Gottschalkia purinilytica: one gene and its partner. The protein of the gene in region 2 interacts with the protein of the main gene of each other region in a pairwise test. Links are inferred from orthologs where the notes say so. Each region holds a gene or a part of one and is shown on either strand. Other genes may lie near its edges. The genes, in order: pcrA and lpdA.

Region 1 (15,728 bases), on a different replicon or contig from region 2:
TATATAACACAACCTAATTAACATATTTTTAACAATTTATTAATATTTCTTAACAATTTGTATAGATAAATATTACAATTATGTTTATACATATTGTTGAAAATCACACATTTATAACCTTATTCACTCACTGCAAAGAAAAAATATTCTTTTAATATTCCACAATTAGTTAAATAGTTTTTCTTTTTGTTACATTTTTTTAATATTTTTATATACTATATATTTACTATCTATTTATTTATTAGACAAATATATATATCAATAGTAAAATTTTGAAATAAAATTAATGTTTAATATGAAACATTAATCATATATTATTGATACGATAATCCATCTTATACACAATTTGGAATATGAGATAAGAATAAAAAATAGTCAGTATGACGATTAAGCCTTACTGACCATTTCTAATAATATGTTATTTATTTTTTTTGGATTTGCTTTGCCTTTTGTAGCTTTCATTATTTGTCCTACAAGAAATCCTAATACCTTATCTTTTCCTTGTTTATATTCATTAACAGCATCTTGATTTTGAGACAGTATTTCTTTCACTATTAATCTAAGCTCTTTGTCATCATTTATTTGCTTAAGTCCTAAATCTTCTATTATTACTTTAGGTCTTTCCCCTTGTTCAAACATCCTTCTAAATATATCTTTAGCTGTACTATTATTTATATCACCATTACTAATGTAATTTATTAACTCACCTAAGTCCTTAGATTCAAATTTTATATTATCTATTTTTATTTTACTATCATTCAATCTTCTTAGCATGTCTCCAGTTATCCAGTTTGCTACTTGTTTAGCTTCTTTAGTATAATTTAGTGTTTCCTCGAAAAAATTAGCTATCTTTTTATCAGCTATAAGAATCTCAACATCGTATTCGGATAACTCATATTTATCAATAAATCTTATTTTCTTATCATGTGGTAGTTCTGGAAGACTTTTTTCTATATCACTAATCATATCCTCATTCAATAATACATTAACTATATCGGGTTCTGGAAAGTATCTATAATCTAGAGCATCCTCTTTGCTTCTCATTGCTAATGTCTTATTTTCTGATTCATCCCATCTTCTTGTTTCTTTACTTCCAATTTTTTTGTATTTTAAAAGCTCTATATGTCTACTTTCTTCGTATTCAACTGCTCTTATAGCATTTTTAAATGAATTCAGATTCTTAAGCTCTACAATTTCTGTTTTTATATTATTATTTTCGTCTACTATATTTATGTTTACATCACATCGAAGTGACCCTTCCTCCATTTTACAATCTGATACTTCTATATACTCTATTATTTGTTTTAAATTCTCTAAAAAAATACTCAATTCTTTTGATGAATTTATATCTGGTTCAGTTACAATCTCTATAAGTGGTACTCCACATCTATTATAATCAAGTAGTATATTTCTTTCTTTATCATATATAGATTTTCCAGTGTCTTCTTCTATATGTATTCTTTTTATTCTTATCTTTTTATTTGATCCCTCATTTTCTATATTAAGATAGCCATTTTCACATAATGGATTATAATATTGAGTTGTCTGAAATCCTTTTACTAAGTCCTGATAAAAATAATTTTTTCTATCCATGTTAACTTTATTAGCAATCTTACAATTAAGAGCTAACCCCGCTTTTATTCCATACTCTATCACCTTTTCGTTAATAATAGGTAGTGATCCTGGAAGCCCTAAACATACAGGGCATACTTGGGTATTTGGTTCTTTTCCAAACTCAGTTGAACAACCGCAAAATATCTTTGTATTAGTATTTAATTCTACATGTATTTCTAGTCCTATAAGGGTTTTATAAGACATTTTATCAACTCCTGTTTTTATCAATTATTCATAATAAAACTTTTCAAAGACTTCATTAGCATACTTTATTTTTTTCATAAGCATAAGCTATCTTAAAAATAGCTTTTTCATTAAGTCTATTGCTCATTATCTGCATTCCTATAGGTAAATTATCAATTTTACCACAAGGAATAGTCATAGCTGGAATTCCAACTAAGTTAGCTGGAGTTGTTAATTTATCTAATATATGACCATATTCACCATTACTTTCCTTACTACCTAGCTTAAAGGGTAGATTAATTGTAGTAGGTGTTATTAAAACATCATACTTTCTAAATATATTTTCATATTCATTTTTTAATAATGTTCTTATCTTACAAGCTTTTTCATAATATTTTTCATAGTTACTAGAACTTAAAAAGTAGTTCCCAATTAGTATTCTCTTCTTTACTTCTTCTCCAAATCCTTCGCTCCTGTTTTTTATAATTAAGTCTTCTATTGAACTATAATTATCGCTTCTATATCCATACCTTATTCCATCAAATCTCCCTAAATTAGAACTGGCTTCTACTAACGATATTATATAGTATGCTGATAATGCATACTCTGTAGTTGGAAGTGAAATTTCATCAATATTAGCTCCTAGTCTTTCAAGGAACATTATTTCTTCTAGCACTTTTTCCCTTATACGTTCATCCACTTCTGATCCAAAGTATTCTCTTGGTATACCTATTTTCATTCCTTTAATATTGTCTATTAGATATTCTCTATAGTTTTCTTTTTCTCTATTAATAGATGTAGAGTCAAATTTATCGTTGCCCGATACGCTATTCAACACTATAGCACAATCCTCTACATTCTTAGTTATAATTCCTATTTGATCTAAAGACGAGGCAAAAGAAACTAGTCCATATCTAGAAATTAATCCATAAGTAGGTTTAAGTCCTACTACTCCACAATAACTAGCAGGTTGTCTTACAGAGCCTCCCGTAGAAGAAGCTATAGAAAAAAGTACTTGTCTAGATGCCACGCTAGCAGCTGATCCGCCACTTGATCCTCCTGGAACTCTAGATTTATCTACAGGATTTTTAGTAGAATTAAAATAAGAAGTTTCATTAGACGATCCCATAGCAAATTCATCCATATTATTCTTACCTATTATGATTGCTCCATCTTCTTTTAATTTTTTAGAAACGGTAGCATCATATGGTGCTATGAAATCTTTCATCATCTTTGAAGCACAAGTTGTCTTAAATCCTTCTACCATTATATTATCTTTTATAGAACATGGAATTCCTGCTAAATCGGATATAGTCTTCATTCTTATAATAGTATCATCCACTTGTTTAGCCCTTTTTATTGCATAATCTTCAAATACAGATATAAAAGAATTTAAATCAGATTCCGTTTCACTTATTCTTTTTAAATAGCTTTTCACTATATCTTGTGAATTTATCTCTTTTTTTCTTAATAAATCTATTAAATCATGTATAGTGAGATGAGTTAGATCCACTTGTATCATCCTTTCAATACTTCAAATATGAAGCAATATATTAACTTATTAATAATTTTCCTACGTACTTCATATAGTTAAGTAATTTATTTATTTCTATTTTTCCAGTTGTACTTAGATATAGACATTTCATACAAATTCCAATAACCGTTTTCAACCTTCCTCGCATTTTTAATAAGATTTTCTTTTACAAATCCAACACCCTCGTAACACTTAATAGCACCAGAGTTAAAATCAAATACTTTAAGGATTATCTTCTCTAGTTTAAACTTTGTAAATCCAATCCTTAATAATTCTTCTAATACTAGTTTCCCTATTCCTCTACCTCTTACATTTTCTTCTCCTATTAAAAATCTTCCTATTTTCCCAACCATATTGACCTTATCTTCTATGCATAACTCAACAGTTCCAATAGTTTCATTTGTATCAGCTAATATTATTTTATAAACGAATATATCAGAATTTTCTTTTTTAACTTTATTATAAAAATATTCTCGGATTTGATCTTCAGTTAAAGGATATGTATACACAGGCCCAGCCCATTGCAATAAATAATCTGACGTCTTATTTCCATTCCATTCAACTATTTTTCTAAAGTCTTTTTCTTCTAAGTACTGAAGCTTTATCATTTTAATTCCCCCTAAATAACGAGAAATATGAATTTCTTACTAAGTTAATCATATACAAATTTGCACCAAGAAGAGTTATTATTCTACTTGGTGCATAAAATTATCCTAATATTTTTTCGATTACCCAGGAAATATGCTGATACTTATTGTCAATTTATTTTGTAGAAATTTTAAAATAATCGTCAAGAGTATCTTTTGCATTCATTAAAGCCTTATTTTTATCCATACTTTCTTTTAAGACATCTTCTCTTGTTACATTCATTTGTGAATGAATATAGTAAGTAGGCTCTATATTTGTCGTATTCATTTCTTCAATCTTTTCTACATAGTTTAGTAATATTTCTATATCTTTTATGAATTTCTCTTTTTCCTTACCTTTTATTTCTAATTTTGATAGTTTTATAACTTTCTCGATTTCTTCCTCTGTAATAGTCATTATATTCCCTCCATATTACATAAGCTTTGAATCTTCAACTATTTTCTTAAATTCATCACTATTTATAATAGAAATTCCAAGTTCACTAGCTTTGTCGGCCTTTGATCCTGGATTTTCTCCAACTACCACAAAGTCTGTTTTTTTACTTACACTACCTGTCACTTTACCACCAAGTTTTTCTACTATTTCTTTTGCCTCAGTCCTACTAAAGTCTTCTAAAGTGCCAGTAACAACTACAGTTTTTCCACTGAATATACTATCTTCTTTTACTTCATGCTCTTCATATTCTAAAGTTATTCCTTCAGATAATAGCTTATTTATACTTTCTACTATTTTGTCATCATGGAAAAACTCTATTATACTATTAGCAACTATTCCTCCTATATCTGGTACAGAAATTAATTCATCATATGTTGCGTTCATTATATTTTCTAGTGACTTGAAAGTATTAGCAAGCTCTGTAGCTGTTTTTCTTCCTACATTAGGTATACCAAGTGCATATATAAACGCATCTAAATCACAATTTTTACTTTTTTCTATAGCATTTAATAGATTCTCTGTCTTTTTCTTTCCGAATCTCTCTAATTCAACTAAATCATCAAATTTAAGCTCATATATTTGAGATATATCCTTTAAATCTAATTTTTCAAATAACTGTCCTGCTGTTTTTTCACTAAATCCTTCTATATTCATAGCATCTCTACTTGCAAAATGAACTAGTCTTGATACTAACTGTGGCTTACAAGATAGTGAATTTAAGCAAAACATATGTACACCTTCATGTTTCAATTCACTATTACATGCAGGACAGTATTCTGGCTTATCTATTTCCTCATGTACTTCATCATCTTCAACTGCTCCCATTATTTCTGGTATAACATCATTTGACCTTCTTATCCAAACCTTGCATCCTTTTTTTACTCTTTTTCTCTGTATATCATCCCAGTTATTTAAAGTAGCCCTTTTTACAGTTACTCCTCCTATATCAATAGGCTCTAGATGTGCTATTGGAGTTACTTTTCCCGTTCTTCCTACATTCCATTCCACTTCTAGTAGCTTTGTAGTAACTTCTTCTGCCTCAAATTTATATGCCATAGCCCATCTAGGAAACTTCTGAGTATATCCTAAAACTTCTCTCGTTCTAATATCATTTATTTTTATAACTAATCCATCTGTTAACACATCTAAATTTTTTCTTTCTTCATTCACTCTACCTACTTCTTCTATTACTTCTTCTATATCATTATATACTTTAAGATAGTCGTTTACAGGAAGTCTATTTTCCTTTATGAACTCTATCATATCTAGATGAGTTTCAAATGTTAATGTATCAGAAAATCCTATATTATAAAAGTAAGCTATAAGGTTTCTTTCTGCTGTTAACTTTGGATCCAAGTTTCTTAAAGCCCCTGCCGCTCCATTTCTAGCATTCTTCAAAGGTTCTTTTGCCTTTTTATTATACTCTTCTAGTGCCGATAAAGGCATGAGACCCTCTCCTTGAACCTCAAATGTGCCATCTTTAAAAGGTATAGTTAAAGGAACAGTTTTTATTGTTTTTATCTGTGGAAGTATGCCTTCTCCTATTATTCCATTACCTCTAGTTGAACCTTGTACTAGTTTTCCATCTTGATAAGTAAGGTTTATTGTAAGACCATCGAATTTTAGTTCAACAACATACGTAGGATATGGAAGCTTCTGTTCATTTGCTGCATTATACTGGTTTATAAGCTTTTTAACTCTTTGATCCCAACTTCTAAGTTCTTCTACATTTTGGCTTTTATCCAAGCTCAGTAGTTTTCCTAAATGTCTATGTTTTTCGAACTTATCTAATACTTCCCCACCTACTCTTTGTGTAGGTGAGTTAGAAAGCACAGTATTTGTTTCTTTCTCGAGTGCTACTAATTCATCATAAATAGCGTCATATTCTTTATCACTAACCTTAGGACTGTCTAATGTATAGTAGTAGTAGTTTAGGTCATTTATTATATCTATTAGTTCTTTCATTCTAGACAATTTATTATCATCCATATTAGCACCTCCAAATTTATACTACTTCTATAGGTGCATAGGCAAGCATAAGTTTCTTTATACCTTGACTTGGAAAAGTTACTGTTATCTCTGTATTTTCTCCTTGTCCTTTTACTTGAACAACCGTTCCTATTCCCCAAGACTTATGGCTTACTTTCGCTCCTGCCTTTATATTCTCACTATCTGAATTCAGATTAGGTTCTTTTTTAGTATTCTCAAATGTATATCCTTTAAAATATTTACTACTTGTACTTGAATTTTGAGTTGCAGTATTTAATTTTTTCTTTTCATTGCAACCATCGATCAAACTTTCCGGTACTTCGCCTATAAACCTTGAAACTGCATTATAATTTGTTTTACCATACAACATACGTATACTTGAATATGTCATATATAGTATTTCTTTGGCTCTTGTTATTCCTACATAACAAAGTCTTCTTTCTTCTTCTAACTCATCATCATCTGTAAATCCTCGTGCTGATGGAAAAAGTCCTTCTTCCATTCCAGTCATAAATACTACAGGAAATTCAAGACCTTTAGCGCTGTGTAAGGTCATTAAAGTTACTGCTTCACCGTTTTCTGTGTCCACTCTATCTATGTCTGAAAGTAATGATATATTAGCAAGAAAATCTTCCAAATTACTTTCTTCATTATTAGCTTCATAATCTATAGCAACAGATAGAAACTCTTCTAAGTTTTCTATTCTACTTCTGGCTTCCACTGTATTCTCTTCTTCAAGCTCTTTTATATATCCAATAGAATCTAATATGTTCTCGATTAAGTCTTTTACTCCTAATATTTCTTTCATAGCTATAAATTTTCCTATAAGAGAAACAAAGCTTTTTAAGTTAGTTATTGCTCTTTGTGAAAGCCCAGGTATTTCTTCTGCATCCAGCATTATACTATATATACTTTCACCTTTCTTAATACTATAATCCTCTACCTTATCTAAAGTCGTTTTTCCTATTCCTCTTTTAGGAACATTTATTATTCTTTTTAAACTTATATTATCTACTGGATTTTGAATAACTCTTAAGTAAGCTATAATATCTTTTATTTCTTTTCTATCGTAGAACTTTAATCCTCCTACAATTTTATATGGTATATTCCCTTTTATTAATGCTTCCTCTAGTACACGAGACTGGGCATTAGTTCTGTAAAGTAAGGCAAAATCCGATAAGCTTTTTTCATCTTCCTCACAGATACTTTTTATTTTATTAACTATAAAGTAAGCTTCGTCGTGTTCGTTATCCCCATTATATATTTTTATTTTGTCTCCTTCTTCATTTTCAGTCCATAAAATCTTATCTTTTCTCTCTAAATTATTTTCTATAACAGAGTTTGCTGCATCAAGTATAGTTTTTGTAGAGCGATAATTTTGTTCTAGTTTTATAACTTTAGCATTAGGATATTCTTCTTCAAAGTCCAATATATTCCTTATGTCAGCTCCTCTCCATTTGTAAATTGACTGGTCAAAATCACCAACCACGCATATATTCTCATGTTGTTTAGCCAATAATTTTATCAACATATATTGTGCTCTATTTGTATCTTGATATTCATCTACTAATACATATTTGAATTTATTTTGATAGTATTCTAGTACATCAGGATTTTGTCTAAAGAGCTCTATAGTTTTATTTATTAAGTCATCAAAGTCTAATGCATTATTTTCTTTTAACTTATTTTGATATAATTCATATAGCTCTCCTTTTTGTCTTTCTCTAAAGTCGCTATAGTTATCATTTATATATTTATCTGGTGATATCAACTTGTCCTTTTGAGATCCTATAAAGTTTAACATTGAATTAGGATCAAATAGTTTTTCGTTCATGTCTTTTTCTTTTAAACAATCTTTTATAAGAGTCTTTTGATCACTAGTATCAAATATAACAAAACTTCTATTGTATCCGATCTTCTCTATATTTCTTCTAAGTATTCTTACACATATAGAGTGAAAAGTTCCTGTCCATATATCGTCTACTCCGTCTACTATAAGTCTGGATATCCTTTCTTTCATTTCACTTGCAGCTTTATTTGTAAATGTAAGTGCTAATATATTATAAGGACTTACTCCTTTTTCCTCGATTAAATATGCTATTCTATAAGTAAGTACTCTTGTCTTTCCACTTCCAGCACCAGCTAATACGAGTATTGGTCCTTCCGTAGCAAGAACAGCTTCTTTTTGTCTTTCGTTCATTCCTGTAAGAAAGCTCATTTTATTTTCCCCTTTCTTCTCATTGTCTACTTATACTATTATATAAGAAAGTATCTCCTTATTAAAGATGATTAGTCAATGATATTAGTAGTGTAACTATATCATATTTTATTCTTATATTTAACAGCCCTATATAAGAAGTTTCTAACTTCTGTAAATGTGAGTAGTTCACCAATTATAAACCTAATTAAAAATGAGCCTCTTTTAATATTAAGAGACTCATTACTTTAATTATAATTATTCTATTAAAACACATATTCTCCTTTTTCTAATAAATCTTTTGTTATATTTATCATTTCATCAAACATAGTTATTATAGTTTTAGATAACTCTTTAGCCTTTTCTACTTGAGAGTAAGCTTCCTTAATATTTTCTCTCTTTATTAAATTAATAACTACTTCTCCTATATTATGCAAGTCTTCATGATAAGAATCAACTTCAGACCATATTTCTAAAATTTGGGGATTTTTAGGACTAACAGAGTGATAAAAATGTCCAAAAGCACATCTATGTCCATCTGTCTGGATAGGTAGAACTTTCACTTCATTTACCATAGATTCTAAAGTCAGAACCCAATTCTTGTGGGCAGTTATAGCAGATTCCACATTTTTGATAAAGTCATCATTGGAAATTCTATACTTATCTTGATTACTAAGCTTTCCACCAACTTTAGCTACACTAGATACCTTATTTTCTATATCTTTAATTCCACTAGATATCTCTTTAATTTTATTAGATACATCTGTTAACTCAGTTGAAGTATTGTTCATTTTTTCTATTATATTAGTTGTATCTCCCATTGCACTACTTATTTCCTCCGTAGCAGAGCTAAGTTCTTGACTTGTATTAGATATAGCATTAATTCCATCTACAGTTTCACTTATTAGTTCATTATTTTTATTAAATATGTATATGAGCTCATCTAATTGAGCTTTAACTGATTCTATTTCATCTACTGATTCTGAAACACTCTTAGAACTATTCTCAGAGGCTATATTTATATCTTCTATATGTATACTAAGACCTTCTAATAGTTTTTTTGTATCTGCTGAAAGCTTCCTCACTTCTTCAGCTACAACATTAAATCCCTTACCATGCTCACCTGCTCTTGCTGCCTCTATAGAAGCATTTAATGCTAGTATATTTATTTGTTCTGATATAGAATCTATATCTTCCATTGTTTTTTTTACATTCTTAGTTATATTGATCAAACTTGAAACATTATCATACATAGTATGTGATATATTTGTTACATATTCAATACTCTCTCCTATAACCTCCGCCATTTCTTTACTTGATGTCACATTATTACTCATCTCTTTAGTTTTATCATTCATAACAGATAAAGAATCTGAAACCTCTATAGAATTATTTTCAAGTTCGGCCATATTTGCAGATATTTCTTCAAAAACTGATGCTAATCCATCAGATATATTACTTATATTTGAAACACCGTCATTTATTTCACTTGAGTAATGTTCTAACTTTACGTCAAAAGTACTAATATCTATGGCTATATCTAATATACTGTGAATAATATACTCTATCTCTTCTTTATTTCCATAAAATTTATGTGATAAATCTATTAATTTTCTTACTATTCTATCTTTTGTATCAATTCTATTAGAATCCTCTAATTTATCTTTTAACATGTCATCTATAATCTCTTCATACTTTCTTTTACTTAGAATCATTTTTATCATTCTCCTTATATCTCTACGTATTTAAGAAATTTTATAATCTCTAATAATTTAGTTTACTCAAGTTTTTCAATATAATATATAAGTTATTTTAACATATTTTATCATTATATTATGTTTTTTTACATATTTCGCATATTTTTTTACTAATAAATTATATTCCCTCATTTAGCTATGTTTAACTATTTTTTTTGTATAGATCAACTATAAATAGTTTTATTTTTCTTTTAATTATCTATATATCTTTTATAAAAGTTACAAAAAATAATGGCTAGTCAATTAATCGGTTGATTAGCCATTATTTTTTATATCATAATTATGTTTTTTTATATTATTAATTAAGTTTCATATTATTAATCCAATGGTTTCGAAACCTCTAACCCTGATTTTTCATATTCTGCCCAAGACCCATCATAATTTTTAACATTTTCATATCCCAATAATTCTCTTAATACGAAAACTGTATGTGCCGATTTCACTCCAGATTGACAGAAAGGTAATATAGCTTCTTTATCTTTTGTTATTCCTTTTTCCCCATATAGTTTTTCAAGTTCTTCCGCACTTTTAAATGTACCATCTTCATTTAATACTTGTGTCCATTCTATCCATACTGATTTTGGAATAGATCCATCCTTAACTTCTTTCTCCGAACGTGAATCTAAAGGTATTACATTTTTATTATCTGAATTTTTCTTAATAAAATCTAAATCAGCAACATAATCTTTGTTAGGTTCTTGTGCTTTATATTGTGTTGCTTCTTTTTCATCAGATAAAGCTTTTGTTTCAAATCCTGCTTTTTTCCAAGCATCTACTCCACCCTCTAATATTTTTACATTTTCATGGCCATATACTTTCATAGTCCACCATAAACGTGAAGCCCATAATCCGTTATCAGCATCATAAATAACTACAGTATCATCATTTTTAATTCCTGCTTTACTTAAAACTTCTTCTATTTTTTCTCTATTAACCATCATTTTAGAGACACCATTTACTTCTGTCATAATATCATCTCTTTTGATTTTAACTGCTCCCGGTATGTATCCCCCTGGAAGTTTACCATCTCTTAGGTCTATTATAACAGCTTCTTTTAGGTCTTTTAGTTCTTTAGCCGTTATAATACTTTCTGGTTTAGCATACCCTTTTTGATTTTTTTCTTGTTTATTATCTTCTTTTTTACTAGCACTTGTTGTATCTTCAGTAGTTTTTTCTTGATTAGTTTGATTTGTTTCTGTTTTTTTAGAACATCCAACTGTAGCTACTGTTAAAGACAAAGCTAGTACTCCAATTAATGCTATTTTTTTACTTAACATTATTACTCCCCCTTATACTGTACATCAAAATTTTATCTAAAAGCTTTTATTTAGCTTTCATACAATTTAAACATCAATATTCTTTTTCTTCTTAAGCCACCCTGGTATAAGTGAAACTATAACAAACAGTACTGCACCAGCTCCTAAATATGCAAAAGTCTTTCCTGTGTTTCCTTCTCCACTTGCTAATGCCCCACTCATAAATGTAATTGCTATAGTTCCAGGTAACATACATATCCAAGAAACCAATATATACGTTGATAGTTTAATATCTGTTAGCCCGTACACATAATTTTGAACATTAAACGGAAATATAGGTACTAACCTTGTTATCATTAACATTCTCCAGCCCTGCTGTTTTACTCCATCATCTATTCTTTTAAGATTTTTATTCTTTTCAATCAATCCTTCAACCATATCTCTAGCTGTATATCTTCCTACTATGAATGCCATTGTTGCACCTATCGTTGATCCTATTGAAGCCCAAACTGCTCCCCATAAAGAACCAAAAGCTAACCCAGCTAATATCCCTATTGGTAAACCTGGTAAAAAGAAAATACAAGCAATAACATACAGCCCTATGTATACAATAGGTCCAAGTATACCAAAGTCATTTATCCAATTTTTAAGATTTTGAATATTCTTAATACTTATATATTCAAACAATCCAAAATGCCTCATAAGTAAAATGATAGCGGTTATAATTGCTATTATGATTCCTATCTTTAAATAGTTTTTTTTCTTATTTTTAATTTCACTATTTTTTGTATCTTCCACTTTACCCCTCCTTTTTTTAGTTAATAGATAATCGTTATCCTAGTACTTTTGAAATTAAGCTTTTATTTTCAAGTATAATCTCCATAACCATTTCACATATATCCCCTGTAACTTTAGTACATCTTTCCTTATGTTCTTTGGAACCAAATTTGTAATCTTTTATAAGGACTCTACAGCAAGCACTACCATACTTCTCTCTAAACTTATCATGCAACTGTTGTGATAACTTCATCACTTTTCTATTACCGCCCCCTGGTTTCTTTCTTCCGTATACGAGTCCTAGGGCAGTTTGTCCACCAGTTAAAGCACCGCAACTACATCCTGCACCTCCCATTCCAACAGGAAATCCTGATGTAAGTCTCACATACTCCTCTGGCATTCCGCACTCTAATACTTTATTAACCGAAGCCAATATAGCCTCAGAACATAAGTATTCTTCTTTTCTGTAGTAACCTTCAGCTAGTTCTCTAGCTTTCTTCATAAGTTCCTTGTCTTTTTCCTTCAATGAACTCACTCCCCCAAATTTTCATAACATATTGATGATCTACACTATACAATTTCACTTATAACGTATATAAAATATATGATTGTACTATATAAAACATTTAGATTTTGATAAGTTACATAAAAATAGAACAAACAAGAATATAAAATTAAGAAAGATTTTTTTAAGATATAACAATTTATGTGTTTTATTATATCCATATATAAATTTTCTTAAAGTCTCTTACATCCTGTCTAGTTAACTACCACCACTTATAGAAGTGAATGGCTTCCTAGTCAATATCTCTAACCAGACAAGTCCACATGGGCTCTAAAAGTCGCACCACCTCGAAATATAGTACAATAGCTTCTGCATTGATATATATGCTTGGTTTTCGCTATACTACTAGGCAAGTATTGAATATTTTACACTATAGAACATTTCCTATAGCAACTCAATATATTCAGTTTTTGGTTGTTCTTAAAATCATTATATCCTAATTTAGTAATTTCATCTAGCATTTACCAAATTACTGCTATGAATCTTCTACTATAGAAGAAGAAGGATTCTACACAGTCTATTAAAATATACATTAATCTAATATGAATTTGAAATAATTTATTTCTATATATTTTTAGTTTTATATAATTTTTTTCTATATAAAATTCACTAAAATTTATAATAAGTTGCATAAAAATAAATATCTGTTTAACTTTATTTAAATATACTATTTATATTTCTTTTAGTTTTATATCTATTTTTCCAACTTGTAATAGGTGTACTTGGTATTCCTGGAAATTGAGAATCAGATGTCCATGTATTATTGAACACTAAATCTAAAATATGAACTGCCTTTTTATCACCTTTAGCCATAGCTTCTCTACAAGCAGCACAATAAGTTACCATATAATCTGACTTTACTTCTTCGGTTCTTCTTTTCATAACTTTTAAAGCTAATTGTGGATTCGCAGGTACTACCATTCCCCCAAATCCACAACATCTTGTATTTTCTCTACTATGTAGTGTTTCTTCTATTTCATATCCTAATTCCTTCATTATCCATCTTACTCCATCTTGTATAGAAGATACATTTCTAGTAGAACATGAATCATGTATAGCAAAAACAATATTACTATCTTTTCCAATACCTATAGACTCTTTTGGTAATCCTATTGCAGGAAGCAGTTGCCAAAGAGAAGTTACTTTTAAATTTGTACTATATTTATTCATATTCGTATAACATGATTGACAGGCAACTATTATCTCCTCTACTTCCATTTGTTCAAATTCTTTTTGTAATTTTTCATGTCTTTCTTTAAACTTATCTACTTGTCCTATATCTAGTGTTGGTTTTCCACAACAATTTAAAATTCCACCTGTTCCTGGCAGTTTTTCTTGCAAATATATCAACACTTTTTTTACTAACTCGGGACTATATGATGATAAACTGCATCCTGGGAAAAATACTTTTTTAATTTTATTATTTCTATTCATGTTTCCCTTCCTCTCTTTGTTTATTAAGTTTTCCTGTAGTAAACATTTTTGAGAAGCTTAATAATTGATGCATTTCTATTGCACTATGACCTTTCATAGGTGACTTACCATTATTGTCTTTTACAAAAGCTTGTCTCATTTCCATAAATTTATCTTGTATTTCTAAATTTTTAGGACATACTATTGTACATTGATTACACATATTACATGAATATGGTATTGCAGGATCTATTGTTTCTGTTTCTAATACTTTTTGAAATAAATCCTTAGGACTATTACAGTATTCTTCTAGCATTAAACATTCTTTTACACAAAGTCTACAACCAGAACAACTTTCTGATATTTCTTTTATCTTGTCCATTAAATCTTTACTAAAGTTAGTTTTTTTCATTTAAATGCCTCCTAACTGTGTAGGTAGTCTTTTAAAAGATTATTCATAAAATCTATATCTAGATATTCTTTTATTTTTTCAAAAGTATCCATATTTTTTATATCTTTATCTGGATTTTGATATTCTAAATATGCATAAGCACACCATGATAATGCTCTTAAGTAAAGATATGGAGTATATAAATTAACTCTTTCTCTTATATCATTATCTTTACATTTAACATACTTAGTATAAACTTTAAAAAAGTCTTCTTTTTCTTCTCTATTTAAAATATAATTTCCTTTCCATAAAGTAGTAGTTGGAGCTAAAAATTGAGTTAAATCCTGACATGGATCACTTATAACTGGCTTTTCCCAATCTATCAGATAGCTTTTTTTATCAGATATTATAAAATTATGTGAATTAACTTCTGTGTTATTTATAACATGCCATTTATTTTCTATAAAATATTTTTCCTTATTTTTATTCTTTTCAGCCCAATCTAAAAAATTATGAAACATTTTTTTTACTTCCAATGATAATTTATTTGATTGTAAAACATTGCTTAAGAGTTTTTTACTTTCCTTTATTCTTTCACTAAATATATTTTCCTCTATTAAAAAATGTTTTGTATTAACTTCTTCTAAATCTAAAGAGTGAATCTTAGCAAATATCTTAGCTGCATTATTTACGTTCTTTTTATAATTTAAAGGCTTTCCTTCGAGAAACTCCATAATGAGTATCCCATAATCAAAAAAGCCTTTGGAATCATCTACAAAGAATACTTTCGGCGTTACTCCAGATGTTTCAAGAGCTTTTAGAGAATCATACTCATATTTTATTTGATTTTCTATTCCCAATTGACTACCAGTATTCACCCTAAAAACATATTTTTCATTCTTAGAATCTATTAAAAAGTTAATATTATATTCTCCTTGAGCTAAAAAATTAACTGTATATTCATTATCT
Region 2 (15,726 bases):
CTTTCTTTTTAGTTATGACTTTGATTGGTTTTGTAGGGATTATTCATTTCTCTAGTAAAAACTCATCGAAACAAGCTCAGAAAGAAATGACTCAAATGTCAAGTATAGGTAATGACAATGATGTTTCAACAAAAATAACCTTTGATGATGTTGCAGGAAATGAGGAAGCTAAAGAAAATCTTAGAGAGTTGGTTGACTTTATACAAAATCCAGAAAAATATCAGAAGTATGGAGCTAGAATGCCTAGAGGTGTTCTATTATACGGTGCACCAGGTACTGGTAAGACATTATTGGCTAAAGCTCTAGCAGGTGAGGCAGGAGTTCCTTTTTTTGCAGTAACAGGATCTGACTTTATTCAAATATATGCAGGGGTTGGTGCAAGTAGAATAAGAAGCTTATTTAAAAAAGCTAGAGAAGCAGGTAAATGTGTAATATTTATAGATGAAATAGATGCAATGGGAAAAAAGAGAAAATCAGGACTTGCAAGTGGGGCTTCTGATGAAAGTGATAGAACGCTAAATGCTCTCTTAACGGAAATGTCTGGTTTTAAAGGCAATGAAGGTATTATTGTTATAGGAGCTACAAATAGAATAGATACATTGGATGATGCTTTACTAAGACCTGGTAGATTTGATAGACAGATAGAAGTAGGATTACCAGATGTAAATGCTAGATATAAGATCCTTAAGCTTCATAGTAAGAATAAGCCTATATCTCAGGATGTCGACTTGAAAAAGGTTGCATATCAGACTGTTTATTTTAGTGGAGCAAAGTTAGAGAGTCTTATGAATGAGTCAGCTATGATAGCAGCAAAGCATAATGATTTAAATATAACAATGAATCATATAGATAAAGCTTTTTATACAGTTGTAGTAGGAGAAGAAAAAAAAGATAGAAGTAGTATTTCTTTAGAGGAGAAATCTATTACAGCATATCATGAGGCGGGACATGCCTTAGTTGCAAAATTAACTTGTCCTAAGAATAGAGTTACAAAAGTTAGTATAATACCAAGTACTAAAGGTGCAGGAGGCTTTAGTATGAATATTCCTCCTGATAAAATGTATCAGACAAAAGATGATATTAAGAACCATATAATGATTTCTTTAGGAGGAAGAGCTGCTGAAGAAATTGTATTTGGAAAAGATAACATTACTACAGGAGCATCAAACGATTTAGAGAGATCTACAAATATGGCTCTTTCTATGATAAGTAAATTCGGAATGGATGATGAAGCAGGGCTTATAAACTACGAAATAGCTTTAGGTGGAAATTTAGGTGCTAATAACTATATTATAGATAGAACAAGATTTATATTAAAAGAAATGTATGATAAAACTTTAGATATTCTGAAAAATAATATGAATTTATTAGAAAAAATTACTCAAAATCTTTTGGAAAAAGAAACATTAGATGAAGATGAGATTAATAATATATTAGAAAATTAAATGATAAAGGCTAAATTAGTAAAACTGCAAAAATAAAAGGAAAATTTATTATACTCTAACTAAACATATATAAAGTAAGATAATTTTATAAAATAATAACTATCTTACTTTTTAAAAAAATGTATTTGTAGTATAATAAATTCACAACATAAAACATTCCTGAGATGTACGAGAGCTTTTGATAATTCAACCGACATATGTATTACGGGAGTTCAAGTTCTATAGTGTATGATAGGCCTACTTGTATAGGAAATCAGAAACTAAAGATAGAACACCCACCTGCGAGAGATGCGGGTATGAATTAGCAGGGCAACCGGCATCGCGGGAAAATCCTTAGGCACTAGCTTAAGGATTTTTTATTGTTTTTAAAAATTTAAGAGTAAAATATGTATTTAGCTAATGTTTTAATAGTTTAGTATATTATTATATTATAATTAGCTAGAATTGTTACTTTAAAGTGTAATTAATAAATAATTTAAAAGGAATGACTTTAAATGATAAAAAAGATAGATGTTAATAATGAAGATTTGCTTATAAAAGTATTAGATATTCAAAAGGAAGCTTATAAAAAAGAAGCAGAAATTATTAATTTTTATGATATACCTCCTTTAAAGGAAAATATAGATGACATAAAAAATAGCAATGAAACTTTATATGGATATTTTGAAGAAAATAAGCTTTTAGGAATTATATCATATTACATAGACGAAAAGACTTTAGATATATGTAAAATTGCAATTCACCCTAGTTATTTTAGAAGAGGAATAGCTAATAAGCTGCTAAAATTTATAGAAAATGTAGATAGCAAAGTAACAAAAATAGTAGTTACAACTGGTTCAAAAAATGAACCAGCAACTAGACTATATGAGACAAATGGATTTATAAGCATTGGAAAAAGAGAAGTACATGATGGAGTATATATAACTATATTTGAAAAAAGTATAAATAGTCAAACTTTATAAAAACTTTTTATAAACAAAATCAGGAAGTGCTTTTGTAACAAATAATAATAATAAGTATGAAGAACCAGATACACTCATGCAAATTAAAAGAACAAAGAAACTTTTTATACCAATATTAATTATAAATATATATGTTATGAAGGTTATAAGTAATGACAGCATAGTAGCAAATGTTGGCTTTAAAATATAATCAATAAATTTAAACTTTATTTTAACTGATTTTTCAAGTGTAATATAATTTAGTACAAATGTAATTAATGTTGATAATATAAAACTTATAAAAAATCCATTAATACCAAATGAAGGATTTGATATTAGATAATATGAAGTAATTAATTGAATAATAGTTCCAATTATATGATTGATTGTTGATATAAGCTGCTTACCGATTCCTTGAAGAATTCCTGAAAGAGTATGTTGTAAAGATAAAAATACAATACTATAGCTCATACTAACTATATAGCTTGATACTTTGACATCATTATAAAAAAGCTTAGAAATTGGCGTTGCAAAGAAAATAAAGTATCCAGTAATAGGGATAGAAACCAACAAAGTGATTTTTATACATAAATGAATGTTAGAATTCAAAGCTACTTCTTCTTTGGAATCCAAAAGCTTAGATAAAGTAGGTACTATATTTACGACTAGAGCAGAAGTAACTATAAATGGTAGAAAAATCAATGGCATTGCCATTCCCATTAGTCTTCCAAACATACCTATAGCTTCGCTATTTGTATATCCAGCTTTTATTAGAAGTTGAGGTATAAGTATAGCATTTATTAATTGCATTAATACATTTGTAAGTCTAGATATAGTTATAGGAAAAGATATTTTGACCAATTTAGAGAATATAGAACTATATTTAATGCTTGAATTTAGTCTTTTTTTATTCTTAAAAGAAGAAATTTTAAAGCTTAGTAATAACCATAAAAATCCAAAGAACTCTCCTACACTAACAGCTATTGTAGCTATTAATAATCCTACTTTAGGGCTAACCCCTTTAAGATATGTCATGATTCCGATAACAAACAATACTCTAGTTACTTGCTCGATTACCTGGGCAATACCTGGTGGATTCACTTGATTTATTCCATAAAAATACCCTCTTAATATTGAGCTTAAAGATATTATTATAATAGCTGGAATAAGTAAGATTACTGCTAATCTTACATCGTTATTTTTTAATAGATTAAAGCTTATATATCCGTTAAATAATAGCAAGATTAGGCTTAATAAAATACTTAATAAGAAAGAAAAACAAAATGCAACTTTAAAAACCTTTATACTACCATTGCTATTACTTATCGTTTGCTGACTTGCAACTAATTTAGATACTGCTATGGGAAGTCCAGAAGTTGTAAAAGTAATTGCTAGCATTAATACAGGACTAACTATATGATAAAGACCTATCCCTTCAGCACCTATATTTTTTGATAATATAATTTTATAAGCAAAGCCTATAAATCTAACGACAAAATTTACTAGAATTAAGATAGTTGTACTATAAATAAAACCTTTCTTAGTCAAAATACCACCTCTAATATAATCAAAATAATTAAGATATTTAATAATATAAATATTCCTTAGTTACTTGAATAATTACTTCAAAAAATTTAAAATGACATTATTTAAAATAAGCTTAGAATTAAATGTATAATATCTTAGATATATCAAGAAAATAGAAGTGAAGGGAATAAATTTAACGAGGTTATTAGGAGGAAAAAATGAACTTAATATGTCCACTTTGTAACGGACTAAAAGAAAAGAAAGTTAAATGTAAAAACTGTAGTGACTATATGAAAGATTATGGACCTATAGTAAACTTCTATGACGATTATAGTCCTTATCTTTCTAATGATATAACTCAGCTTGTTGATGGAGTATCCCATGACTGTTGTTTGCACTTATTCAATTGTGATAATTGCAATTATGATGAAAAAGTAAAAATAAATAGGGTGAGGAAATGATCCTACCCTATTTATATATTAATAAATTGTTTTTTTCTATTTTTAAAAATAGTCAAGTATTTGAAGTCTAATTCTTTAAGAAGTTTTATTACATCATTGTATGCAAAACCTATATCTTCTGGCTTATGAGAGTCTGAGCCAAACGTTATAATTTCTCCACCCAAACTTTTATAAAGTTTTAATATGTCTAAGTTTGGTAAGAATGATTCCATGCCATATCTTATACCTGAAGTGTTTATCTCTATACCCTTACCCTTAGAAATTATTTTTTTCAAAACCTCAGATATTATTTCTTTATAGTCTTCAAATTTTACAGATTCATTTAAATACTTGGAATATCTATCGATTAAATTTAAATGGCCTACTATATCAAAATTATCGAATTTATCTAAACATGTATACAGATCCTCATAGTATTCTTCATAGGATTTAATAGCTGATTTATTTTCAAAAAACTCACCTTCATGAAGATCTTGTCTCTTTACTGTGTGTACAGACATTAATATAAAATCAAATATATCTAATGGTAATAATTCATGTATCTTATCAACTAAATGAGGCTGCATACCTAATTCTACTCCTGATAATATTTCAATTTGATTTTTATAATTGTTCTTAATTTTTTTAAATTCTTTCATATAATCTTCTGTATTAAAAACAAAATTGATTTCAGAACTATAGTTTCCGCTTCCGTAGTCATAGTCTATATGGTCAGTAAAGGATAATGATTTTATATTTTTATCAATAGCTGCTAGAACCATTTCTTCCATGGTATATTTACAGTCTCCTGAAAACATACTATGAACATGATAGTCATACATTACAAACACCCCTATCTAAATTTAAGAAATACCATTTCATATAATTCTACTAAAGTATCATATATAAGTAAATATGATGCATGTTAATTTTAACAACAGTAACTATCAAAAAAACAATAATAAAAGTATTAAAAATATTTGATAATTATTTTAATTTTGGAAATGCTATATATATAGTTAGCTCAGTATAATTTGATATACATAATAATGTATGGATTATAAGTATGTGATCTTATAGAAGATATACGATATAAGGATAGATATTATTTATTTAAATATAGTAATAAATTTAAAAATAGTAGAAAATAATATAATAAATCTAAAAAATAATAAGGAGGATTTTTTATGGATTTAAATGAAAAAGATATTTTAAAGAAAAAAATATTAGATGCTCAAGAAATGGTAAGAGATTATGAAGTTTTTTCTAAAAAAATGAGAGACACTGAATTAGCAGAAACATTTAAAATATTTGCTGAAGAATCAGGAATGCAAGCAAGAAGATTACAAGAAATTTTAAAAAAACATAATAGCCAACAGTAAAGCTTTTAAATAGTCCCAAAGATTAAGGGGCTATTTTTATTTTTTGGAATATATTGAACTTATAAGGGGTGAAATGAATGAAAAAGCCATTAATAATTGCGCATAGAGGTGCATCAGCATATGCTCCAGAAAATACTATTTCTTCATTTAAGAAAGCAATAGAAATGAAATCAGATGGTATAGAATTAGATGTACAAATGACTAAAGATAATGAAATTGTAGTTTGTCATGATGAAATGTTAAATAGAACAACTAATGGAGTGGGATATATAAAAGATTTAACTTTAAAAGAAATAAAAGCATTAGATGCAGGAAGTTGGTATAATGAAAAATATAAAGGAGAAAAAATACCTACTCTAGAAGAAGTTTTTGAAATTGTAAAAGATAAAAATATATTAATAAATATAGAACTGAAAAATATATTTATTCATTATGATGGATTAGAAGAAAAGGTTGTAGATTTAATTCAAAAAAAAGAATTAACTGATAATGTAATAATATCTTCATTTAATTATCCTAGTTTAATAGAAATTAAAAAAATTAATAGAAAAATAAAAGTAGCGCCTTTATATATGTTTAAATTTGATGATTTATTAGTTCATGCAAAAAGAATAAATTCAAGTGGAATAAGTATGATTTCCATGTTAATAGATGATAAGTTTATTAATGATTGTAAAGATAATGGATTTAACACATATTTCTTTACTATAAATGATAGATGTGAAATGATGAGGGTACTTAAGAAAGGTGTTTCAGGAATATTAACAGATTATCCAGATGTAGGAGTGAACTTATTAAAAGAACTATAGAAAAATATTAATGACTAAAAACATTATATAAAAATTCTATAAATATTAAATATTAATATAGAATAAATATATTTAATGTACTATAATTTTATATGAGAACTTATTTAGACAAAGTTTCTGAAGTATGTTAAACTTTCATTGATATATGAATGAATATACATAAATAAGTTCTGTATTATTAAATGATATACAAACTTTTATTAAAATAAATAAAAAACTAAAGGAGGCGGAACCTGTGTCACAAATTTATGATGTTATAGTAATTGGAGGAGGTCCTGCAGGATACGTAGGAGCTATAAAAGCAGCTCAACTTGGTGGTAAAGTTGCTATAGTAGAAAAAGATAATTTTGGTGGTACTTGTTTAAATAGAGGATGTATCCCAACAAAGACTTATGTAAAAAACGCAGAAATTATAGAACATATTAATGATGCTAAAAGTAGAGGCATTGTGTTAGACAATACAAACTTTAGTCTAGATATGGATAAAATAGTAAGTTATAAAAATAGAGTAGTTAGAAGACTTACAACTGGTGTAGGTGGTCTTTTAAAAAGCTACGGTATTGACATATATAATGGTGTAGGTAGATTAACTAAAGATAAAAAAGTACAAATAGATGAAGGCGACATAATAGAGGGTAAAAAAATAGTTCTTGCTGGGGGATCAAAAGTAGCTAGAATAAATATCCCTGGAATAGATAGCCCAAAAGTACTTACAAGTGATGAAATATTAGATTTAAAAGAATTACCAGAAAGATTAGCTATAGTTGGTGGTGGAGTAATAGGTACAGAGATCGCTACTATATTTAATGCTTATGGTAGTAAAGTAACTGTTATTCAGTCAAATGACAGAATAGTTCCTACAATGGATGAAGATGTAAGTATTGAATTAGGAAAATTACTTTCTAAAAAAGGCGTAAAAATACTTACTTCAAGTAGATTAAAAGAAATAGAAGACCAAGGAGACAAAGTACTTTTACACTTAGAAGGAAAAGATCCAGTAGAAGCAGATTTAGTATTAATATCAATAGGTAGAGTTCCAGATTTAGATGGTGTTGGAGAACTCGAATTTGAAATGAACCGTGGAGCGATAGTAGTAAATGACAAGATGGAAACAAGCATAGAAGGAATATATGCTCCTGGAGATATAAATGGACAATTAATGCTTGCTCATGCAGCATCTAAAATGGCAGAGGTTTCAGTTATAAATGCTCTAGGTGGAAATGAGACATTTAAGGCAGAAAATGTACCAGCTTGTGTATATTCATTACCAGAAGTAGCAGCAGTAGGGTTAACAGAAGAACAAGCTAAAGAAAAATATAGTAATGTAGGTGTAGGTAAATTCCCATTTGGTGCTAATGGTAGAGCATTAGCTTCAGGTGAAGGAAATGGTTTTGTAAAAGTAGTAACAAACAGAGATAATGAGCAAATATTAGGAGTTCATATTATAGGAGTTTCAGCTGCTGAAATGATTAATGAAGCTGCTGCTTTAATGGAAGCAGGAGTTACAGCTGAAGGTGTTGCAGAAACTATACATGGCCACCCAACATTCTCAGAAGCATTTATGGAAGCATGTGCAGATTCTTTTGATAAATGTATACATTTACCTAAAAAATAAAACATATAATGAAATATGATTATTAGTCTATAAGCTTCTTTTTAAGAATCTTATAGACTTTTTTTATTATATAAACTACTTATTAAGCTAATACTAATATATCTTTGATTTTATCTTGTTAAAATAGTATACTAAGTAAGTGTATAATTTAATAAAAGTAATATTTTAGTAAAAACTTAAATAAATCTCATAAATATAATAACAAATATTTAAATATCGATTTAAAATACTACTACTCATGAGGAAAGGTGACTTTTATGAGAAAGGTAAAAATTATAAATAATCCTTCAGCAGGTAGAAATATTGTTCAAAAAAGATTAGATAGTATATGCAAGATTCTTATGGATAGTGGATATATTATAGGAAAATATTCTACCAAAGGGAAAAATGATGCTATGAATGAAACAATAAAATCTTGTAAAGAAGACTGGGATATTATTATAGCTTGTGGAGGCGATGGAACTATAAATGAAGTTGCTACAGGTATAGTAAAGGGAGGAAGAAAAATTCCAGTTGCTATATTGCCAGCTGGTACTGTTAATGATTTTGCAAATTATATGAAACTTCCCAAAAGTCCAAAAAAATTTTGTGAAATGATAATAAAAGAAAATACAATAGATGTTGATTTAGGAAGAATTAATGATAAATACTTTGTAAATGTTGCAGCAGGTGGGTTATTAACCAATGTAGCACATGAAGTACCTGTTGAAGCTAAGACTATATTAGGAAGAATAGCTTATTATATAGAAGGTATGAAACAAATGCCAAGACAGATGTTTAAGGGAATAAATATAAAAGTAGAAAGTGAAGAATATACTTCAGAAGAAGAAATACTTTTATTCTTATTAACTAATAGTTCATCAATAGGTGGATTTAAGAAGCTTGCTCCAAAGGCTCAAGTAGAAGATGGTCTTTTAGATTGTATAATAATTAGAAAATCTGAGATACAAGATGTCTTTTCAATATTTATCAATTTATTAAAAGGCGAACATATCAATCACCCAAATGTAAAATATTTTAAGACTAAAAAAGTAATCATAAACTCAGATCAAGAAGTACAGATAGATATTGACGGTGAATTTGGAGGAAAATTACCGGCTACCATAGAAGTTTTACCTGGTAGTTTCAGGATACTAGTTTAATGAAATAATTATGATTATGTATTAAGTTTTTAAACTATTTACAAAATTTGTAACTATTGAAACTTTAAATATCAAAATGGTATAATATTATTACTCTTAATATAGTGAATTAAAAACTTGTGTTTTTATAAGTTTTTATAATATATTTGTATATTATTTTGTTATAGATAAAAAATATAATTAATTATATTTTCATATAAATATGCTTGGGAGGGATAACACAATGGCTGCTACTATTAAAGATGTGGCTAAAATGGCAGGAGTATCAATTTCTACTGTATCTAGAGTAATAAATGATTCCAAGCCTGTAAGTCCGGAAATTAGAAAAGTAGTTTTAGAAGTCATCGAGGAACTTGGATATAAGCCTAATGAAATAGCAAGAACTTTAGTTACTAAGAAATCATTTTTAATTGGAGTAATAGTTACAGATTTAGGAGACTCATATATAGCTGAAATGGTTAGAGGAATTGAAGAAGTTGGAAAAATGTATGATTATGACATAATCTTATGTAGTACATTTGGAGATAAGTCTGCTGAAATAAAATATTTACAGCTTTTAAATACTAAGCAAGTGGAAGGTATTATACTTATATCAAATATATTAAATGAAGAAATGGATGATCATATTAAAAAATCGAGAATACCATTTGTATATTTAAACAGATATTATTATGATCAGGATTATCCTACAGTTACTATAGATAATTTTGAAGCTGCATATGAAATGACTAACTACTTAATTAGTCTAGGACATACTAATATTGTGTATGTTGCAAATAGTGAAAAAGAGCATTCATTAGAAATGATGAAGCTAGAAGGATATAGGAAAGCAATTTCAGAAAACGAATTATGTAAGGAAATTATATATTTTACAAAAGGAAGAAATATAGATGATGGATATAATGTAGCTAGAGATATAGTAAACCATGAGGAAGATGTAACAGCTATATTTTGTAGCTATGATGAATTAGCCATTGGAGTTTTAAGTTATTTACATGATAATAATATAAAGGTTCCGAGTGAAATGTCTGTTACTGGATTTGGAGATATAAAAATAGCTTCGATATTTAGACCTACTCTTACAACTATTAAAGAACCATTCTATGATATAGGAGCTGTAGCCATTAGAAGAATTATAAAAGAGCTTAAAGGGGAAAAAATGGATAAAAATGATATAATATTACCTTTTCAGATACAGAAGCGTAATAGTTGTTCAAAAATAGATGAATAACGAATGTATATAATATTTAAAGTATAAAAAATAGACTAGAATGAAAATGTATAATTTAGCGGCTATTTAAAATAGCTGCTTTTTGGTATATAATAAATAAGTATATTGTATTGAGATATAGCTTCTTTAGGAAGAAGGGATAAAAATAAATATGAAAAAAGCAGTAAATTATTTTAAAGGTATTTTATATAGTAGTATTATTATTTCTATAATAACTACATTAATTTGTTATATTTTAAATATAAAAAATTTTAATCTAGTTATTCTGAGTGACTATTTTTTTATAGAGGGAATAGTTATAATTATACTAGGAGCTGTTAGTAAAATACTATCTTGGTCTATTCATAAAAAACATTCACTTAATAGATTTAAGGGAGACGAAAATAGTTTGATAGAAGCAAAATATAAGTTAAATAATCTGTTTAAAATTTTAGGAGTAGTTGGAATATTACAAATATTAGTCTCTTTAATTTTGGCTATGATAGTTATAAGTTAGCATTTAAATATAATAAAGAATTATATAGTTAGGATTAGATAAGGGAGGAATATAAATGATATCAAAAGAAAATATAGATAGAATAAATTATTTATCTAAAAAGTCTAAAGAAGAAGGATTGAATGATGAAGAAAAACTAGAACAAAAAACTCTTAGAGAAGAATATATAAAAGCTTTTAAAGAAAATTTTAGAAGACAATTAGATAATATAGAATTTGTTGACTAAAACCGTATTTTTACGGTTTTTTATTTTTTTTATTTTAATTAATTGGAAGGAAAAAATAAAAATATATAGAAATAATTCAGTAGGAGGTGTAATAATTGGGAGAAAGACAATATGTTGTATTTAAACTAGGGAAAGAAGAATATGGTATAGATATTATGAATGTTAGAGAAATAGGTCCTTATCAAGAAAGTGTCAAAGTACCTAATTCTCCAAGCTTTGTAGAAGGAATAATTAACTACAGGGGAAATGTTATACCTATAGTTTGTTTAAAGAAAAGGTTCAGTATAGAGGACAGTGAAATTGATACTAATACTAGAATCATAATTATAAATTTAAATGATAAACAAGTAGGGTTTATTGTAGATGAAGCATCTCAGACAGTAAAATTAGATGATAATGATATAGACCCTACGCCAAACATAATAACAGGAGTAGATATGAAATACATAACGGGTGTAGGAAAACTGAATGATCGCTTAATAATATTAATAGATTTAGAAAAAATATTGACTGATAATGAGAAAGAAGAAATAGAACTAATGAATGTTTAATACACTCGATGGTAAATTATAACATTTATTTAATATTGATTTACAGACTAGAGAATATATGTCTAGTCTTTTTTTAAACAAATTATCAACTAGAAGTTTTTAAGGAGTTGCGAATAAAAGCAATGGAGATAAATAAGATAAGTGAAATTATAGAGAAAACGATTAACGTGATAGATCAAAGTAGAAATGAAATATTTAATATGGTAGAAGACGCTAAAAAAGAAAATGATAGGTTGCAAAAAGAACTAGAAAGTATACAACTAAAATTAGCACTGATAATAGATGCAGTTGATAATTTAGAAATAGAAGAAAAAAGAACAAGAACTAGATTAATGTTAGTAAGCAAAAACTTTAATGTACATTCTGAAGAAGATATACGATTAGTATATGAGGAAGCAAATAATTTAAGATTGAAACTAATATTAAAAAAGCAAGAGGAACAAAATCTTATAGATAAAAGAACAGAAGTTGAGCTAAGTCTTAGAAGAACACTTGAAAATATAAGAAAAGCAGAAAAAGCGGTAACAAAGGTTGGCGTAGCAATGCAATACCTAAGAGGGAATTTTGATGAATTATCAGAGACAATAGAAGATATGAGTAGTAGACAATACCTTGGAGTTAAGATTATACAAGCTCAAGAAGAAGAAAGACAAAGAGTTGCCAGAGAGATACATGATGGTCCAGCTCAGACTATGGCAAACGTTATGCTAAAGGCGGAACTATGTGAAAAACTACTATCATTAGATATAAATAAATCTAGAGAAGAATTACAAAAGTTAAAATTTATAGTAAAGAATAGTTTAAGAGATATTAGAAAAATAATATATGATCTACGACCGATGTCCTTAGATGATTTGGGGCTTATTCCCACAATTCAGAGGTTTATTGATAACTTTACAGAAGAAAACGATATTAAGGTAGAATTTATAGTGCTTGGTGATATGGAGAACATTAATTCTATAGTAGAATTAGCTTGTTTTAGAATCGTTCAAGAATGTCTTAACAATATTAGAAAACATTCTAAAGCCAAAAATGTATTTTTAAAAATAGATAAAGTAATGAACAGAATAAATATATTTATTAAAGATCATGGAGTTGGATTTGAAGTCGATAATATAAATAAGATAAAAGATGCAAAAAATGGTGGTTTTGGAATTTTAGGTATAAGAGAAAGGACAGAATTACTTGATGGCAGCTTTGATATTACGTCTAGTCTAGGAAACGGCACAGAGATAAATGTTACAATACCTCTGACAGGAAAGGATGATAGCAATGGAGCTTAATATAAAAAACAGCATTACTGTTTTGATAGTAGACGATCACTCTCTTATGAGAGAAGGACTTAAACAAATTATAGAGTTGGAAGAAGATATTGAGGTTATAGAACAGGCTTCAAATGGCGAAGAAGCAATTCAAAAAGCTATTAATAACAAACCGGATGTAATTCTTATGGATATAAATATGCCAGATATGAATGGTATAGAAGCTCTTAGAAGACTAAAAGACATAGGAGTGTCTTCTAAAGTTATAATGCTTACAATACATGACGATAAAGAATATTTATATGAGACAATAAAAATAGGTGCTAGCGGATATGTTCTAAAAGATGCAGATTCCGATAGCTTAATTAAGGCTATAAGAGACGTCTACATTGGAAAAACATATATTCAACCTAATGTTTCTGCATTACTTGTAAAGGAAATTAATTCTCAGGATGATAAAGCTATAGAAAGAGAGCAGATAGATTCTCTTACAAGGAGAGAATATGAAGTATTAACACTAATAGCAGAGGGATTAAATAATAAAGAGATAGCTGGTAGATTATTTATTAGTGAAAAAACTGTAAAGAATCATGTATCTAACATATTTAAAAAGATTAATGTAACAGATAGAGTTCAAGCAGCAATTTTTACTTATAAAAATAAGATGAAAAAGATACAATAGTAATATAAAGTTTTAAATAAATTAAAATTTTATATGTAAATAATTATAAAAGGCTAAATATATAGTTAATTGACAAAGTGTATAAGGGTATATATTATATATTTGAAAGTTTATTAAAATTGCGGAGGTATACAAATGAATAAAAAGTTAAGAGGAAAAGAATTAAAAGAGAAGCTTACTCATACTTGGCCTAATGTATGGGAAAATACAGATGATACACAAAAGGATATGATATTTGGATTAGGTGATGAGTATAAAAGTTTTCTTGATAAGAGTAAAACTGAAAGGGAAGCAGTTAGTGAAATAATAAAAATTGCTGAAGAAAATGGATATATTTCTTTAGAAACAATAATTAATAAGAATATTAAAGTTGTACCAGGAACTAAAATATATGCTAATAATAAAGGAAAATCAATAGCATTATTTGTTATAGGAAAAGAAAGCCTAGAAAAAGGTATGCATATAGTTGGATCTCATGTTGATGCTCCTAGAATAGATTTAAAACAATTTCCTTTGTATGAAGATTCCAACTTAGCATTTTTAAAAACACATTATTATGGCGGTATAAAAAAATATCAATGGGTTACTCTTCCTTTAGCACTTCATGGAGTAGTAATTAAATCAAATGGAGAAAAAGAGTACATAGTTATTGGTGAGGATGAAAAGGATCCCGTATTTTTTATAACTGATTTATTACCTCATCTTGCGAAAGATCAAATGTCTAAAAAACTTGATGAAGCAATTGTAGGAGAAGGCTTAAATATATTAATAGGAAGTATACCATATAATGATGATGAAATAAGTGAAAAAGTTAAATTAAATATTTTAAATGTATTATATGAAAAATATGGAATAGTGGAAGAAGATTTTACGACAGCAGAATTTGAAATAGTACCTGCTGGTAAGGCTAGAGATGTTGGAATAGACAGAAGCATGATAGGCGGGTATGGACAAGATGATAGGGTATGTGTATTTACTTCATTAAAAGCAATATTAGAAACAGAATGTCCTAATAAAACAGCAGTTGGCTTATTTATGGATAAAGAAGAAGTAGGAAGTTTAGGAAATACAGGTATGGAGTCTAAATTTTTTGAAAATGTAGTTTCTGAGCTTATAAACTTAACTGAGGAAAATTATAGTGAATTAATTGTAAAAAGATCGCTAGCAAATTCAAAAGTTTTATCAGCTGATACAGTAGGAGCATTTGATCCAAATTATCCAGACGTACTAGATAAGAGAAATTCCCCGTTTTTAGGAAAAGGAATATGTCTAGTAAAATATACTGGAGTAAAAGGAAAGTCATCTAGCAATGATGCTAATTCTGAGTATATAAGCTATATAAGAGATATATTTAATAAAAATAACGTAATATGGCAAATGGGAGAACTAGGTAAAGTTGACCAAGGAGGAGGAGGTACAATAGCTTATATTCTAGCCAATTATGGAATGGAAGTTGTTGATTGCGGAGTAGCTCTTCTAAGTGTACATGGACCATTTGAAATATCAAGTAAAGCAGATGTATATATGGCTTATGAAGGATATAAGGCTTTTTATAAAAGTTAGATAAAAAAATATAAAATTAAATAAAAAAAGCATAAAAAGTCTGGGGATTTGCCCAGTTTTTATGCTTTTTTTATTTAAATGGAGAATCTTCATTAGATGTGTATTCAATAACGAAATCTTTAAAAGTTTGACTTAACGGTGATAGCTGTCTTTTTTTATGATAAACAAAGTAGAACTTTCTTTTTAAATCGAATCCTTTAATTGAAAATGGTTTTAAAAGACCCATTTCAAGTTCACGTTTAATTGCTCTTTCAGATAAAAAACTTATTCCTATACCTAATTCTACAAATTTCTTTATTGCCTCAGTATCTTCTATATAAGAAACTACTTTAAGAGAATCAAAGTCAATATCATTTTCTTTAAGTTGATTTTCGAAAAGATGTCTAGTACCAGAACCTTTCTCTCTTAATATAA

Evidence for each region.
Region 1: the proteins of lpdA (region 2) and pcrA interact in binary tests that used the Escherichia coli proteins (3 or more experiments, as listed by UniProt). The link is inferred for Gottschalkia purinilytica from one-to-one orthologs.

What each region holds. Positions count from the first base shown.
Region 1 is NZ_LGSS01000020.1:17,992-33,719, forward strand. Bases 6,021-8,960 are described here. They hold pcrA (DNA helicase PcrA), read right to left. Parts: upstream 8,622-8,960; coding sequence 6,420-8,621; downstream 6,021-6,419. Other genes in these bases: ligA (NAD-dependent DNA ligase LigA), read right to left, coding at 6,021-6,403; CLPU_RS14655 (methyl-accepting chemotaxis protein), read right to left, coding at 8,867-8,960. In the rest of the region: Asp-tRNA(Asn)/Glu-tRNA(Gln) amidotransferase subunit GatB, read right to left, coding at 388-1,818; Asp-tRNA(Asn)/Glu-tRNA(Gln) amidotransferase subunit GatA, read right to left, coding at 1,874-3,310; CLPU_RS14635 (GNAT family N-acetyltransferase), read right to left, coding at 3,397-3,939; Asp-tRNA(Asn)/Glu-tRNA(Gln) amidotransferase subunit GatC, read right to left, coding at 4,094-4,375; more of ligA, read right to left, coding at 4,391-6,020; more of CLPU_RS14655, read right to left, coding at 8,961-10,315; CLPU_RS14660 (sulfurtransferase), read right to left, coding at 10,675-11,634; CLPU_RS14665 (TVP38/TMEM64 family protein), read right to left, coding at 11,701-12,411; CLPU_RS14670 (C-GCAxxG-C-C family protein), read right to left, coding at 12,446-12,916; CLPU_RS14675 (heterodisulfide reductase-related iron-sulfur binding cluster), read right to left, coding at 13,610-14,389; CLPU_RS17755 (4Fe-4S dicluster domain-containing protein), read right to left, coding at 14,382-14,780; CLPU_RS14685 (phosphotransferase), read right to left, coding at 14,792-15,728. UniProt on the Escherichia coli protein: A helicase with DNA-dependent ATPase activity. Unwinds DNA duplexes with 3'-5' polarity. Translocates on single-stranded DNA with 3'-5' polarity. Initiates unwinding more efficiently from a nicked substrate than double-stranded DNA.
Region 2 is NZ_LGSS01000003.1:249,562-265,287, reverse strand. Bases 6,032-8,969 are described here. They hold lpdA (dihydrolipoyl dehydrogenase), read left to right. Parts: upstream 6,032-6,779; coding sequence 6,780-8,159; downstream 8,160-8,969. Other genes in these bases: CLPU_RS04580 (diacylglycerol/lipid kinase family protein), read left to right, coding at 8,417-8,969; CLPU_RS04590 (glycerophosphodiester phosphodiesterase), read left to right, coding at 6,032-6,544. In the rest of the region: ATP-dependent zinc metalloprotease FtsH, read left to right, coding at 1-1,445; CLPU_RS04615 (GNAT family N-acetyltransferase), read left to right, coding at 1,940-2,407; CLPU_RS04610 (putative polysaccharide biosynthesis protein), read right to left, coding at 2,402-3,934; CLPU_RS04605 (hypothetical protein), read left to right, coding at 4,132-4,374; CLPU_RS04600 (histidinol-phosphatase HisJ family protein), read right to left, coding at 4,386-5,195; CLPU_RS04595 (hypothetical protein), read left to right, coding at 5,541-5,735; more of CLPU_RS04590, read left to right, coding at 5,813-6,031; more of CLPU_RS04580, read left to right, coding at 8,970-9,301; CLPU_RS04575 (LacI family DNA-binding transcriptional regulator), read left to right, coding at 9,525-10,532; CLPU_RS04570 (hypothetical protein), read left to right, coding at 10,684-11,028; CLPU_RS16550 (DUF896 domain-containing protein), read left to right, coding at 11,084-11,254; CLPU_RS04565 (chemotaxis protein CheW), read left to right, coding at 11,350-11,805; CLPU_RS04560 (sensor histidine kinase), read left to right, coding at 11,928-13,088; CLPU_RS04555 (response regulator), read left to right, coding at 13,078-13,749; CLPU_RS04550 (aminopeptidase), read left to right, coding at 13,885-15,312; CLPU_RS04545 (selenium metabolism-associated LysR family transcriptional regulator), read right to left, coding at 15,383-15,726. UniProt on the Escherichia coli protein: Lipoamide dehydrogenase is a component of the glycine cleavage system as well as of the alpha-ketoacid dehydrogenase complexes.